DNA from 4 places in the Ligilactobacillus saerimneri genome. Region 2 is predicted to be linked to each of the others. Evidence: predicted binding sites of a transcription regulator. Region 2 holds the regulator's gene; each other region holds the start of a gene.
The links. Region 2 encodes Rex, which represses fermentation and respiration genes when NADH is low (regulators of the CRP and FNR family bind a similar motif). Its sites were predicted from a motif close to TTGTGAANTANTTCACAA; they were not measured.

Region 1: the regulator Rex is predicted to act here: its motif matches at 2,576-2,593, upstream of V3C97_RS05220 (GntP family permease).
Region 3: the regulator Rex is predicted to act here: its motif matches at 1,773-1,790, upstream of adhE (bifunctional acetaldehyde-CoA/alcohol dehydrogenase).
Region 4: the regulator Rex is predicted to act here: its motif matches at 1,896-1,913, upstream of ald (alanine dehydrogenase).

Annotation. Positions count from the first base shown of each region.
Region 1 covers NZ_CP144759.1:1,074,146-1,077,727, forward strand. Annotated here, with positions in the region: gene V3C97_RS05215 (glycerate kinase) at 66-1,217, opposite strand; gene V3C97_RS05220 (GntP family permease) at 1,227-2,522, opposite strand; gene mgtE (magnesium transporter) at 2,676-3,582, opposite strand, start outside.
Region 2 covers NZ_CP144759.1:362,342-365,923, forward strand. Annotated here, with positions in the region: gene V3C97_RS01710 (ABC-F family ATP-binding cassette domain-containing protein) at 1-916, opposite strand, end outside; gene V3C97_RS01715 (redox-sensing transcriptional repressor Rex) at 1,015-1,671, shown strand; gene groES (co-chaperone GroES) at 1,871-2,155, shown strand; gene groL (chaperonin GroEL) at 2,193-3,582, shown strand, end outside.
Region 3 covers NZ_CP144759.1:1,568,215-1,571,796, reverse strand. Annotated here, with positions in the region: gene V3C97_RS07565 (DMT family transporter) at 1-672, shown strand, start outside; gene V3C97_RS07560 (L,D-transpeptidase family protein) at 990-1,571, opposite strand; gene adhE (bifunctional acetaldehyde-CoA/alcohol dehydrogenase) at 1,816-3,582, shown strand, end outside.
Region 4 covers NZ_CP144759.1:1,501,906-1,505,487, forward strand. Annotated here, with positions in the region: gene V3C97_RS07280 (GNAT family N-acetyltransferase) at 1-471, shown strand, start outside; gene ald (alanine dehydrogenase) at 663-1,766, opposite strand; gene yidA (sugar-phosphatase) at 2,521-3,336, opposite strand; gene V3C97_RS07295 (DNA alkylation repair protein) at 3,397-3,582, opposite strand, start outside.

The DNA.
Region 1 (3,582 bases), 710 kb from region 2:
GTTTATGTATTCTCATATATTGACAAGAAAAAAAGAGGCCATTCAGCCTCCTTTTTCACTAATTATTATTGCTGCGTTCTAGTTGCTTTAAGTAACCGGGCGATATTCTCTGCAGTTTGGGCAATATCATGTTTACCATCAGCAATCGCCTGATCTAGATCTTTAACCCCGGCTGGAGTAGCAAAAATAGCGTCCATTGCTGCACTTCCATACAACGAATCAATATTCTCCCCAACATTTCCTGCCAAGACAATTACCGGCGCTGTTGGCGTTACTTCTTTAGTTGCTTTAGCTACGCCAAAAGGTGTCTTACCAAACTTAGTTTGAAAATCAATGCCACCTTCACCAGTAAAGACAAAATCTACTCCTTGAGCTTGTTGCTTTAGGTGGGTAAACTCAATCACTAAATCGATTCCGCGTGCCATTTGTGCCTGGGTAAAGGCTAAAAGTCCCATTCCCAAACCACCAGCAGCTCCGGCACCAGCTGTGTGCTCAAGGTCTTTCCCCAAATCACGTTTAACAATATTTGCGTAATGGTGCAGGTTATGGTCTAAAACAGCCACATCAGCTGCACTGGCACCTTTTTGGGGACCAAATACTGCCGCTGCTCCGTTTTCTCCTGTTAAGGGATTGGTTACATCCGAAGCAATTAGAATAGTTGTTTCTTGCAGGCGGGGATCAGCTTCTTGGCTTTCAATGTGATCAAGACGGTTCAAAGCCCCACCACCAAAGGTTAGTTCTTGATTATTTTTATCTTGCAAACGAAAGCCTAATGCTTGTGCCATGCCTGCACCACCATCATTAGTGGCCGAACCACCAATTCCCAAGATGATCTTTTTTATCCCTTGGTCTAGTGCGTCTAAGATTAATTCTCCGGTCCCATAGGTCGTTGTTACTAAAGGATTTTTCGTCTGTTCGTTCACATATTGAATGCCACTGGCCTGGGCCATCTCAATCACAGCCGTCTGTCCGTCACCTAAGATCCCATACTGAGCAGCAACTGTTGTGCCCAAGGGTCCTGTAACATGCTTAGTGAGCAAGCGTCCTGCTGTCGCATCAACCAGTGACTGAACTGTTCCTTCACCACCATCAGCCATCGGAACCAACCGGTATTCTGCTTGGGGATAAACCCGCTCGATACCTGCCTTGATTGCCTGTGCAACTTCCTTAGCAGTCAACGAACCCTTAAAAGAATCAGGTGCAATAAGAAATTTCATGTTAACCTCCTAAACTAAGTGCAAAAAGCCATATAAAAGCGTTGCAGTCAAACAAGCTGCTCCACCACATAACATTTCAAAAAGAATACCTTCTGACCGTTCTTTGATGTTCATATGCATTGCAGATCCGGTAACGTGGAAGTAATTCCCCTGTGGTAACTGGTCGATAACAATCGCCCCAGTATGAACCATTGCAGCGCCGGCCAAAGGACTGACACCAAAGCCCAAAATTGCCTTTGAAAATGAACCGGTGGCCAAAATAACCCCAGTAGAAGTGGAAGCAGCTGCCCCAGCCATCAAGATCCCAGACAACGGGGCTAATAAAGTTCCTGGAATATGGCTGACTTTAATTGCGGTTATCAGTAATTCAGGCAAAGTAGATTGGGTAATCGTGGCTCCAATAGCTCCAGCCCCGATCAAAATCATAACAACCGTTGTCATCTTAGCCACACCAGTAGCAGCATAATGCGATAAATAAGCTCCCTTTTTCATTGCCAAGGCGCCAATAACGGCAGCAAACGGCAAGACATAGGTGGCATCCAGATCAATTGTACTCATCCACCCAATGTGAAAAATCTGCCCTAGTGGATTAATCAGCAACAAAATAATGGCAATGATTGGTGTTACCAAGGAAGCCCATAAAGGCGGTAGACTCTCTAAGGCCTCCTGATCACTTTCATCCAGATCAGTATCCTTTACTGCTGGACCTCTACCTTTAAGGAAAGAAGCGACAATTACAGTAACAATAAGTGCTACTAAAGCGGGAATAAAATCTGCGATCATTACTTGACTAAGATTTAATCCAAAACCCTTAGCAGCAGCAATTGTATTGGCATTCGGTGATATGATATTTCCCGCTTTGCCACCACCTGAAAGGGCAACCAACAAAGCCAACTTAGAAATATGACTCCGGTGTCCGACTTCAAGTGCAATTGGCGCAACGATCAAAACTGCTACCGGAATAAATACCCCCACAGCAGTAATCACCATTGTGGCCAATGCAAGGGCAAATAGTGCCATTTTGTCCCCTAACTTTTTTACAATTGTCCGCGCTAATGTATTGGCAGCTCCCGACTCCATCATAACGCCGGCCAACATCCCCGCTGCCAGGACCCGGACAACGGTTCCCATGACACTTTGTGAACCTTTCACTAATACATCTACTGTTTGCGCTAAATTAGCGCCACCTAACAAGCAGCCAATGATCGCACCCAAAAAAAGAGCATATACTGCATTTAGTTTACGCAAAATCAAGATAATTGCGCTCGCAAGACCGATCAAGGCCCCCCACCACGAAATAATCACGTATTACATCTCCCTAGTAATGATAAATCAGTTTTTAGTATAGTAGTCTAACTTTGTGAAATCAATAACAAACTTTATTCATGCTTTGAATAATAAAAAAACCTTGTCCAGCCAGGTGGAACATCCGGCTGGACAAGGCTGGCTTAAGCTTATTCATTGTCCAACAAAAAAATTCAAGAATAAGCGCGCAATATTAAAGTAGATCAACACTGATGTTAAGTCACTAAGAGTTGAGATAAAGGGACCAGAAGCCACCGCTGGGTCAACCCCTATCTTGTCCATAAACATTGGAATAAAACTCCCCGCTAAGTTAGCGACGATAATTGCACACATCATGGCAAAACCGATCACAAATCCCAGCACAAAATTATGCTTCCAGATACCGACGATTATCATGATCACTGTGCCTGTAACCAAACCCAAAATCACGCCTGTGATCAATTCACCAAACAATTGGCGAAGCAACGACTTTTCGTCATCATCAAATGCTAAGCGGCGCACTGCCGTCGCCAAACTTTGGGTTCCAGCATTCCCAGCCGTCCCCGTAATTGATGACATGAAAACCGCCAAAATACTAGCTTGACTAACTAAGCTTTCATAATGTGAAATCAGACTAGTAGTCGACATCCCTAAGAGTAACAACGTAATCAGCCATGGCATCCGCTTAAAGGCAGCCCGCCACGGACTTTCATCTGGTTGCTCAACGTCAACCGCAGCCAACCCAGAGTAATCTTCCGCCGACTCTTCATCAATAACGTCAATGATATCATCGACGTTGATAATACCGATCATATGGTTGGCAAAATCAGTTACCGGGATAGCCAAGAAGTTATAGTCCCGAATTGTCCGAGCAACATCTTCCTGATCGTCTTCAACCTTTACCGACATTACTTGCCGGTTCATAATATCTTTAACCATAATGTGGTTTTCATTGCGGAGCATATCCCGCAAGGTCAAAATCCCCACTAAACGTTGCTCATCGTTGATAACATATACATAATAAATAGTTTCGGCATCTTTAGCCGCTACTTTAATTTCTTGCATTGCCTGCTCAACATTA
Region 2 (3,582 bases):
CTAGGCGGTCCATCTTTTCTAACTGTTTTCGTCGGCTTTGAGCTCGCTTGGTAGTGGAAGCCCGAACAATGTTTTTTTGCACAAAGTCTTCCATTTTTTTGATTTCCACTTGTTGCTTTTCGTATTCCTTCCAAGCTTTAAGTTGTCGTTGTTCGCGTTCAGTCACATAGTGACTATAATTTCCTTTATAATAAGCGGAATGGTGGTGACTAATTTCATATACTTCGTTGACGACTTTATCCAGGAAATATTGGTCGTGAGAAACTATCAGTAGCGCACCGTGGTATGCTTGAAGATAATTTTCTAACCATGTCAAAGTATCAATGTCTAAGTGGTTGGTTGGTTCGTCAAGAATCAATAAATCGCGTTTTTCCAAAAGGAGTTTGGCTAAAGCTAAGCGGGTTTTTTGCCCACCGGATAATGAAGAAACAGGACGGTCGAAATCGGCTGGCTCGAATTGAAAGCCATGAAGCACAGCCTTGATTTCATTCTCATACCCGTAGCCGTTTTGTTCCTTGAAATCATGCTGGAGTTGGTCATATCGCCGCAGGATTTGCTCATATTCGGGGCTACCAGCCAACTGAGGATCAGCCATTTTTTCTTCTAATGAATGGATTTGTTGTTCCATTTCTTTGAGATAAGTGAAGACACTTTCCATCTCAGCTAGCATTGTTCGTGAAGACTCCAGACCTGAATTTTGAGCTAGGTAGCCGATTGTAATACCGTGCTTTTTAACAATCTCGCCGGCATCAGGCTCGGTTTCATCAACGATCATTTTTAGCAAAGTGGTTTTACCCACTCCGTTACGCCCGACTAGGGCAATCCGCGAATTGTCTTGAATATCAAGATTGATATTTTCAAACAAAACGTCAGCGCCGAAATAACGAGCTACATTTTGAGCTTGTAATAAAATCATTTTTTCACCTACTTTATTTTGAGTGGCATTGTCCAGTGAGGGTTATATCTATTATGGTAAAATTAAATAGAAATAATAGCAAAAAAGGAGCTAGGACAATGGCTGATATGAAGATACCGCGGGCAACAGCAAAACGGTTACCCATCTATTATCAATACCTTAACATTTTAGCAGATGCAGGCCAAAAAAGAATCTCCTCGAGTGAATTTGCCGCTGGAGTTAAGGTTGATCCGCGGACTATTCGCCGCGATTTTTCTCATTTTGGAACATTGGGGAAAAGAGGTTATGGGTATGATGTAGCTGACTTATTAGCTTTTTTCAAAAAAATATTAAAGCAAGACCAAGTAACCAAAGTTGCCTTAGTCGGGGTCGGAAACTTAGGCCACGCGTTATTGAACTTTAATTTTCACCGCGACAATAATATTGCAATTCGAGCGGCATTTGATATTGATCCAGCTGTGGTGGGAACTACGATTGATGACATTCGGGTTTATCCATTAACAGAGTTGCAAAACCAATTACAAGAGCAAGCGATCAAGGTGGTAATTTTGACAGTTCCAGAAGCAGCAGCACAGACGGTCACAGATCAGCTGATCGCAGCTGGAGTAGAAGGAATCATGAATTTTACCCCAACTAGAATCAATGTGCCAGCAACGGTTATTGTCCAAAATGTAAATTTGACGAGTGAATTACAAACTTTGATTTACTTTTTGAATCATCGCTCGTTAGATCAGCAAGGAACAAATAAAGAATAATTGTCTTTTGTGACTGAGCAGAGTGTATGGCGGGACGTTCAAACTACTCTGCTTTTTGTATGACAACTTTTTAGCACTCGGAGGTTAAAAGTGCTAAAAAATGCTTGCAATTAAAAATGAAAATGGTTATAGTAATAACTGTAATCAGTTAGCACTCAAAGTGCTAGACTGCTAATCACAAATTTTGGAGGGATAACAAGTGCTTAAACCATTAGGAGATCGTGTGATCTTAGAAGTTCAAAAGGAAGAAGAAATGAAAGTTGGAAGCTTGGTTCTGGCAAGTAACGCTAAGGACAAGCCAACTCAAGGCACAGTAGTGGCTGTTGGTGAAGGACGGACCCTCGATAACGGCGCAAAGGTTGCTCCAAGTGTAAAGAAGGGCGACAAGGTTATTTTTGATAAGTACGCCGGGACTAACGTTAAGTATGAAGACCAAGAATACTTGGTAGTACGGGCCAATGACATCATGGCAATTATTGAGTAATTAAACGAAAAATTGTTTTAACGAGGTGTAATTAAGAATGGCAAAAGAAATTAAGTTTGGTGAAGATGCACGGGCAAAAATGCTTGCTGGTGTAGATAAGTTAGCTAATACTGTAAAGACAACTATCGGTCCTAAGGGACGGAACGTTGTCGTTGAACAATCTTACGGTGCCCCAACAAGTACAAATGACGGGGTTACTATTGCTAAGGCAATTGAATTAGAAGATCACTTTGAAAACATGGGGGCAAAGTTAGTTTCTGAAGTTGCCCAAAAGACCAATGATATTGCTGGGGACGGGACAACAACTGCTACCGTATTGACCCAAGCAATTGTAAATGAAGGAATGAAGAATGTTACTGCAGGGGCAAACCCTGTTGGCATTCGGCGGGGGATTGAAAAGGCAACTAAGGTTGCTGTTGATGCCCTCCACAAGATGGCTCACAAGGTAGAATCCAAGTCTGACATTGCTCAAGTTGCAGCTATTTCTTCAGCTAGTGAAGAAGTTGGTAATTTAATTGCTGACGCAATGGAAAAGGTTGGCAATGATGGTGTCATCTCTATTGAAGAATCTAAAGGGATTGATACATCCCTTGATGTCGTTGAAGGGATGCAATTTGATCGCGGTTACTTATCCCAATATATGGTAACTGATGATGACAAGATGGAAGCTAACTTGGACAAGCCTTACATCTTGTTGACTGACAAGAAGATTTCTAACATCCAAGAAATGATGCCACTATTGAACCAAATTGTTCAACAAGGTCGGGCATTGTTGATCATTGCTGATGATGTTGATGGTGAAGCTTTACCTACATTAGTTCTGAACAAGATGCGGGGAACATTTAATGTAGTCGCCGTAAAGGCTCCTGGTTTTGGTGATCGGCGGAAGGCAATGTTACAAGATATTGCTATCTTAACTGGTGCAACAGTGATTACTGATGACCTTGGTTTGCAATTGAAAGACACGACTCTCGATCAATTAGGGACAGCAGGCAAAGTTACTGTTACAAAGGACAGCACAACGGTGGTTGAAGGTGCAGGCGATAAGGCTGCTATTGCTGAACGGATTGACCAATTGAAGAAGCAAATCGGTGAAACTACTTCTGAATTTGACAGAGAAAAGCTCCAAGAACGGTTAGCTAAGCTCTCTGGTGGGGTAGCTGTTATCAAGGTTGGTGCTGCTACTGATACAGAATTGAAGGAACGTAAGTACAGAATTGAAGATGCTTTGAACGCTACACGGGCAGCGGTTGAAGAAGGCTTTGTTCCTGGTGGTGGTACTGCTTTAGTTAATGTAATTTCTGCCGTGGCTGAATTACATGCTGAAGGCGATGAACAAACAGGGATCAATATTGTTAAGCGCGCCTTGGAAGAACCAGTTCGGCAAATTGCCCAAAATGCTGGTAAAGAAGGTTCTGTCATCGTTG
Region 3 (3,582 bases), 410 kb from region 2:
ATCTTGTTATTCCCGATTCTGGGAAGTGTACAAACCACTATTTTAACGATCGGTGGTCAAATTCTGATGGGAGTTTTAGTTGACCAACTGGGCTGGTTTAATGCAGCTATTAAGCCCCTTAATACCTGGAAAATTGTGGGGATAGCACTTTTGATAGCAGGGGTAGTGTGGTCCAACTTGGCGCAAGGGCAAAACATGCGGACACAGGTAGCTAGTAAGCATCGCTTTTTATGGCAGGTAGCGGCTGTTTTAACGGGAATGGTGATTGCTACGCAAGCAACGGTCAACGGTTATTTGGGCTCAGTCTTGGGCTCATCATTGTATGCAGTGGTGATTTCATTTATGCTTAGCTTGGTTATCTTAACCTTGATTCTGTTGGTAGTGCGCGCCCCATGGCACAACCTGCGGACGTTACCCCAAGGAGTAAAGGAACAGCCGTGGATCATTGCTGGTGGACTATTGGGGGCGATTTATACTTTTAGTGTCGCTTGGTTAATTCCATTGTTGGGAACGGCAAAAGTGGTAATCTTTGGTCTGTTTGGCCAAGTCGCTTTTAGTATTGTGATTGATCATTTTGGTTTATTTGAAGCTGAAAAACAGCCAGTAACTACCGGCAAGCTATGCGGTCTGGCTGTGGCGTTTGTTGGGGTTTTACTTGTTAGTCTCCATTAAAATAAATGGTCGGCAGTAAATATTATTAATTAGTCGTGGTCCTAAAGCATTGGAGCGGCTGAGAAAAAGGGCTATAAATTTAAAAGGCACTAGAAACTACGTTACTGAAAACGTTGATTTCTAGTGCTTTTTGTTGTCATTGCTATAATTTCATCTAAAAAGTTGTTTCTTCAGCCTCTTTTTATGCGTCATGTCACATAAATAATGTGGGAAATTAGGGGGGCCAGTATATACGTAGGTCACCGCAATTTGTGTCAAACTATTATCTTAGCTTGGACAAGCGCTGTGCCACAAAGGTGATTTCCCACTCCGCATTTTTAGCGAATAACCACTTTAGTGTTATAAGGGATGTTTTGGAAGAACCACTGTGCATCAGGAATCGAAAGTCGCACGCACCCGTGTGAACGGGCAACCTTGCCTAAGTCTTGGGCTTCAGCGACAATGTATTGTCCCTGGTCATTAATGGGGACAGAATGGAAAAGATATTCGCCGTGATTTTTGAATGATACCCAAAAGTTGGCACCTTCGCCAGACGAAGGGTTGAAGAAAGATTGGCCCCGTTCTCCTTGAATGTGAAAGGTCCCGGTTGGAGTTGCTTGGTTTTTAGCACCAGTGGAACAATACATCTCATAGATTGTTTTATGACCGTCAATAAGATATACGCGTTGCCGCTTAGTCGAAACTAAAATCCACATATTAGGATGTTGACTGAGGTTGGGGTAATCTTTGGTCATAGATGATTGTTGCCAACTCTTAGTTGTTAAGGGGCGCATTCTGCGTGCTTCGTAAGGTAAAGCAAGTGGGTCACGCTGGTAAAGCCAAACTCCGCCCAGGATAACAATGACTAACAGAAAGAGTCCAATTAATCCGCGTCGCCGAGGACGATTATGTTTGCGCATGCTACTTCACTCCGAATCATATAATTTACTTTAATTATAGCTTAAACTTACTGGTTGTGGTGGAATAGGAAATTCGCTAAATTTCACAAATCATTTAAAGAAATCGTTTTCTTCCGCGTGGAAATAAGGGTTGCACCTTCCACAAAGTTTGTGAAAATTAAAAATGCGCTTTCATTTTTGCGATAATCAGGTATACTTAATTTGTTAAATAATTCACAAACGAATGACCAGGGGGGTTATACCGATGACAGCAGGAAATGAACAACCACAGATGGATGTCACAACTATGATTGATCACTTAGTAGAACAAGCGCACGAAGCACTAGCCCAGATGGCAGATTTTAGTCAGGATAAGGTCGACCAAATTTGCCAAGCTTTAGCGACAGCAGGTGAACAAAACGCCTATGAACTAGCTCAGATGGCAGTAACAGAAACGGGGCGCGGTATCGTTGAAGATAAAACAACTAAAAACATGTTTGCCAGTGAGAATATCTGGAATAGTTTGCGCCACGAAAAGACGGTCGGAATCATTGCTGAAGATAAAGAAAAAGAATTACTCAAAATTGCTGAACCAGTGGGTGTCATTGCTGGTGTTACTCCGGTGACCAACCCGACATCAACTGTGATTTTTAAGGCCATGATCGCCCTCAAAACACGGAATGCGATTATTTTTGGATTCCACCCCCAAGCACAAAAGGCGTGTGTTAAAACAGCCGAGCTTTTAGCGGCGGCAGCCGAAAAAGCTGGGGCCCCGCGGAATGCTATTCAGTGGATTAGTCAACCTAGTTTAGCTGCAACTTCAACCCTGATGAATCATCCTGATGTGCAACTTGTTTTAGCCACAGGGGGTCCTGGGATGGTCAAGGCAGCTTATTCAACCGGTAAGCCGGCCCTGGGAGTGGGACCAGGAAATGGTCCTGCCTATATTGAACAGACGGCAGATCTCAAGCGGGCAGTCTATGACATTATGCTATCTAAGACCTTTGATAACGGAATGGTCTGTGCTTCAGAAAATTCTGTTGTGGTTGACGATAGCGTTTATGCACAGGTTAAAGCCTTGTTCAAAGATTGGGGATGCTACTTTATTCCTGCCGATAAAGTAGCTACGTTTACCGAACATTTTATTGACCCAAAGCGGGGGACCGTGCAAGGACCAATTGCTGGGCGGTCAGCAGTGCAAATTGCAGAAATGTGCGGCCTCAAGGTTCCAGCTACGACTAAGGTTTTGGTGGCAGAACTCACTGGGGTGGGGCGTGATTATCCCCTATCAGCCGAAAAACTATCACCAGTCTTTACGATGTATCGTGCTAAGACCCAAGCCCATGCCTTTGAACTGTGTACTGAGCTCTTAAATTACGGGGGGCGGGGACATACTGCTGCTATCCATACAGAAGATCAAGAATTGATTAGACGGTTTGCTTTAGCGATGTCGGCTTGTCGGATTATTGTTAACCATCCGTCCGCACTGGGAGGCATTGGCGACCTTTACAATAACATGACACCATCCTTAACCTTGGGGACTGGGTCTTACGGGGCAAACTCTATCTCACATAATATTTCGGCACGGGATCTTTTGAACATCAAGACTGTTGCGATGCGACGGGATAATATGCAATGGGTAAAGGTTCCCTCTAAAACATATTTTGAACATGACGCTGCCAACTATTTAGGCCATATGCCGGATGTTGAACGTTTTTTTGTGGTAACAGACCAGGGAATTGTTGACCAAGGCTTTGCAACTGAGATCACAGATATTATCAGTAACCGGCGTGGAGCTAAAGCTTATGAAGTGTTCGAAGCAGTTACTAGCAACCCAACAACAGAGGTTGTAGCTGATGGTGTGCGGCGGATGCAGATTTTTAAACCAGATGTAATTGTTGCGCTGGGTGGGGGCTCAGTAATGGATGCTGCCAAAGCCATGCGCCTATTTTATGAAAATCCAACAATGACTTTTGCGGAAGCCCGCCAAAAGTTTCTTGACATCAGAAAACGGGTTGTTCGCTTTCCTAAG
Region 4 (3,582 bases), 470 kb from region 2:
ATGAAAATCATCGCTGGAGCAAAAGAATTTCTCAAGGCCAGTGGCAGTCCCCAATGGCAAACTGGTTACCCTGCTACATCTGACATTGAATTAGATATCAAAAATAGTCACGCTTATGTTCTGCTTGTTGCCGGTCAAGTTGTCGGCTATGCAGCCGTAGTTATTGGTAATGAACCGACTTATCACACCATTACTAAAGGTTCATGGGCTAATACCGCCGACCCATACGCTACTATTCACCGTATGGCAATTAGCCAGGATTTTCGTGGACAACATTTGAGTCATTTCTTTATGACTAACATTATTACTTTAATGGCTAGTCAAGGAATAACTAATATTCGCCTTGATACTTACCGTCTCAACCAACCGGTACAAAAAATCGCTGCTAAATTTGATTTCTCACAGCGTGGAGAGATCCTAGTTGATGACCCCCTCGACCCGCGGCGCATTGCATTTGAACTAAACCTATAACAAAAGCAGGATCCCCCGAGCTTGTATGCCCGAGGAACCCTGCTTTTGGTGCGGTGGTCACAAATTTGGTTATGGTTGTCATGTATGGAGAATAGATTATAGGTATGGAAGAGTGATTAAGACCACCCACTAATGTTTCCGTATCCCAGTAACATGCTTCATGTTAGCCCACAAACTGGGACATCCAGTTTTTAGCCTGGATAAGGAGTATAAGTAATATCTAAACTATCAGCAACTGCCTTGGAAGTTAAGCCCCCCTGATAAGTATTAATCCCTGTCAGGACAGTATTATCTTCTGCAGCGGCCTTTTCGATGCCCTTATTGGCAATCTCAAGTGCATAACGTACAGTTGCACTAGATAACGCTTCTGTGGCTGTCTTTGGTACCGCCCCTGGCATATTAGCCACTGTATAGTGGACTACTCCGTGGGAGACATATGTTGGGTCTTCGTGGGTTGTTGCCCGAGTGGTAGTCTCAAAGATCCCCCCTTGGTCAATCGGAATATCCACGATCACAGACCCGGGTTCCATGCTGGCCACCATTTCTTCAGTGACCAACTTTGGTGCTGCTGCCCCAGGAATCAGCACTGCCCCGATTACTAAATCGGACTGCTTAACTGCTGCTGCAATATTAGCACTATTGGACATCAATGTTTGTACCCGCCCGCCGAAGATATTATCGACTTCAGCTAAACGTTGCGCATTGATATCTAAAATAGTTACCTGTGCCCCCATTCCAACAGCGATCTTAGCGGCATTGAAACCAACAGTTCCAGCACCAATAACAGTTACCTTGGCCCGGTTAACTCCGGTCACACCATTGAGCAACACGCCTTTGCCACCATGGGGTTGTTCTAGGAAGTGAGCCCCCACTTGGGCAGCCATCCGTCCCGCAATTTCACTCATTGGGAAGAGCAGAGGTAAGTCGCCATGACGCCCCACCATTGTTTCATAAGCAACCCCGGTTACTTGCTTAGCCAACATCGCTTCAGTCAATGCCCGGTCAGCAGCCAAGTGGAGGTATGTATAGATAATCTGGTTCGGCTTGAAATAATCATATTCACTAGCTAAAGGTTCTTTGACCTTGATGATCATTTCAGCATCCCAAGCTTCGGCAGTCGACCCAATCTTTGCGCCGGCAGCAATATAGTCTTGGTCAGTAAAGCCTGATCCAAGCCCTGCGCCCTTTTCAACTACTACTTGGTGTCCTGCCTGAACGAGGGTTGCAACTGCACTTGGCATTGCGCCAACCCGTTCCTCTTGCTTTTTAATTTCCTTTGGTACCCCAATTAACATCAATTAATGACTCCTTTCGGAAGTATAGTAACATCATCACTGTTGATAGCGCTTTCAACTGTGAACAAAATATAGCATGTCTTTTCCCTCTTTAACAACCATCATTAAAAATTATTAATTTATAATATATTGCTAAATACTTCACAAGCTTACATTGTCAGGCTCGTGTTTACATTTATCATCATCTCTGAGCGACAATCTTTGTAGCTCTTTTAGCATTTTTGCTTACTCTAAATACTTTTATATAAATTCATGAGTAAAGAGCATGAAAGCGTGCTTCTTCTTGCCCATTCTCCCCATTAACAACTTGTAAATAAGCATTGCTCAGTATTTGCCTTAAATCTTTTGTTTGAAAAAAGGCACCATGCATTCCAAAATAAGTGATTTTTTCTTTGCCAATATCTACCCTACCAATTTTATGGGAATTCTTACCAACTTCTCATCTCTAGAAAAAAAAAGACCGCTGTGGTGAGACAGCGGCATCTATAAGGAAAATACAGAATGAAAATTGGCCGTGAGACCGCTTTTATTCTGCACCTTGATTATAATCAATGGTTACCTAATAAGCAATCTTTATTGATATTTTCAGATCAATTATTTGCCTTTTTCATAGTTTTCATGTATAGTCTGTTTTATTGGTTCGACAAGTACATTAATTGTGGTTGTCATGAGAGAGAATAGAGGAACTTATAATCCTTCAACCAATCAACTTGAATACACAAAAAAGAGGCTGTTTTTTCAGCCTCTTTTTTGTTTAGTCCATTGCCCAGTTATAAATCGCGTTAGCTACACCATCATGGTCACAGTCAGTGGTAATTTGTTGCGCAACGGCTTTTACTTCTGGAATGGCATTACCCATTGCAACGCCAGTTCCTGCATATTCGATCATTGCCAAGTCATTACCTTGGTCCCCAATCGCCATAATTTCTGCTGGCGTTAAATCCAGCACCTTAGCTAATTGTTGCAAGGCACTGGCCTTGTTGATCCCCTTAGCATTTGCTTCAAAATAGTAAGGTGTTGACCGTGTATAAGTTACCCGGTCTGCCAATTGATTGAAGAGTGACATGTCCTTGATCGCTTCATCAATAACTTCTGGTTCATCCACAAACATTGCCTTCACAACTGGGATATCGTGCATTTCTTCTGGTGTTCTAAAGGAAATGGCTTGTGAAACCAACCGCGCTTCCCGCATCGTGTAGTCACCCACATCTCGGTTAGCAGTATAGAGGCGGTCTAAGCCATTGGCGTGGAAATGTAATCCTTTCTTCCGTGCAATATATTCTAAGTCAACATAGTCTGCATAAGTCAAAGTTGCCTTAAAGATCGAATCCCCAGCTGTTGTTTGGACCAGTGAGCCTCCAAATGTTACTACATATTGGTCATCCTGATCAGCCAGACCCAAGTCTTTTAGGATCTGCTTAGCCCCAGAAAGTGGCCGTCCTGTACAAATAACGACTTTTTTACCCGCTTCTTTAGCCTTTTGAATGGCCTCCCGCACTGCTGGAGTAATTTCATGTTTACTATTTAATAATGTTGCGTCGATATCAATCGCAATTAACTTGATGGAAATCGTAATCCCCTCCCTTATAAATATTTATAGTATACCGTGCTTGAAGTTTTCTTTACAAGCTCAGAGGTACTTACTTGCCTCCCGCACACTCAGGGGAGCTAGTTGACCTTGATATTCAGCGAGGTAATTGCGGACCCAGTCCGAATCGGTCTTTGAATATTCCCGTAACGCCCAACCAATAGCTTTGTTGATAAAAAACTCATCCTGCCCCAAGTTGGCCGTAATGATGGTTGCTAAGCGGGCTTG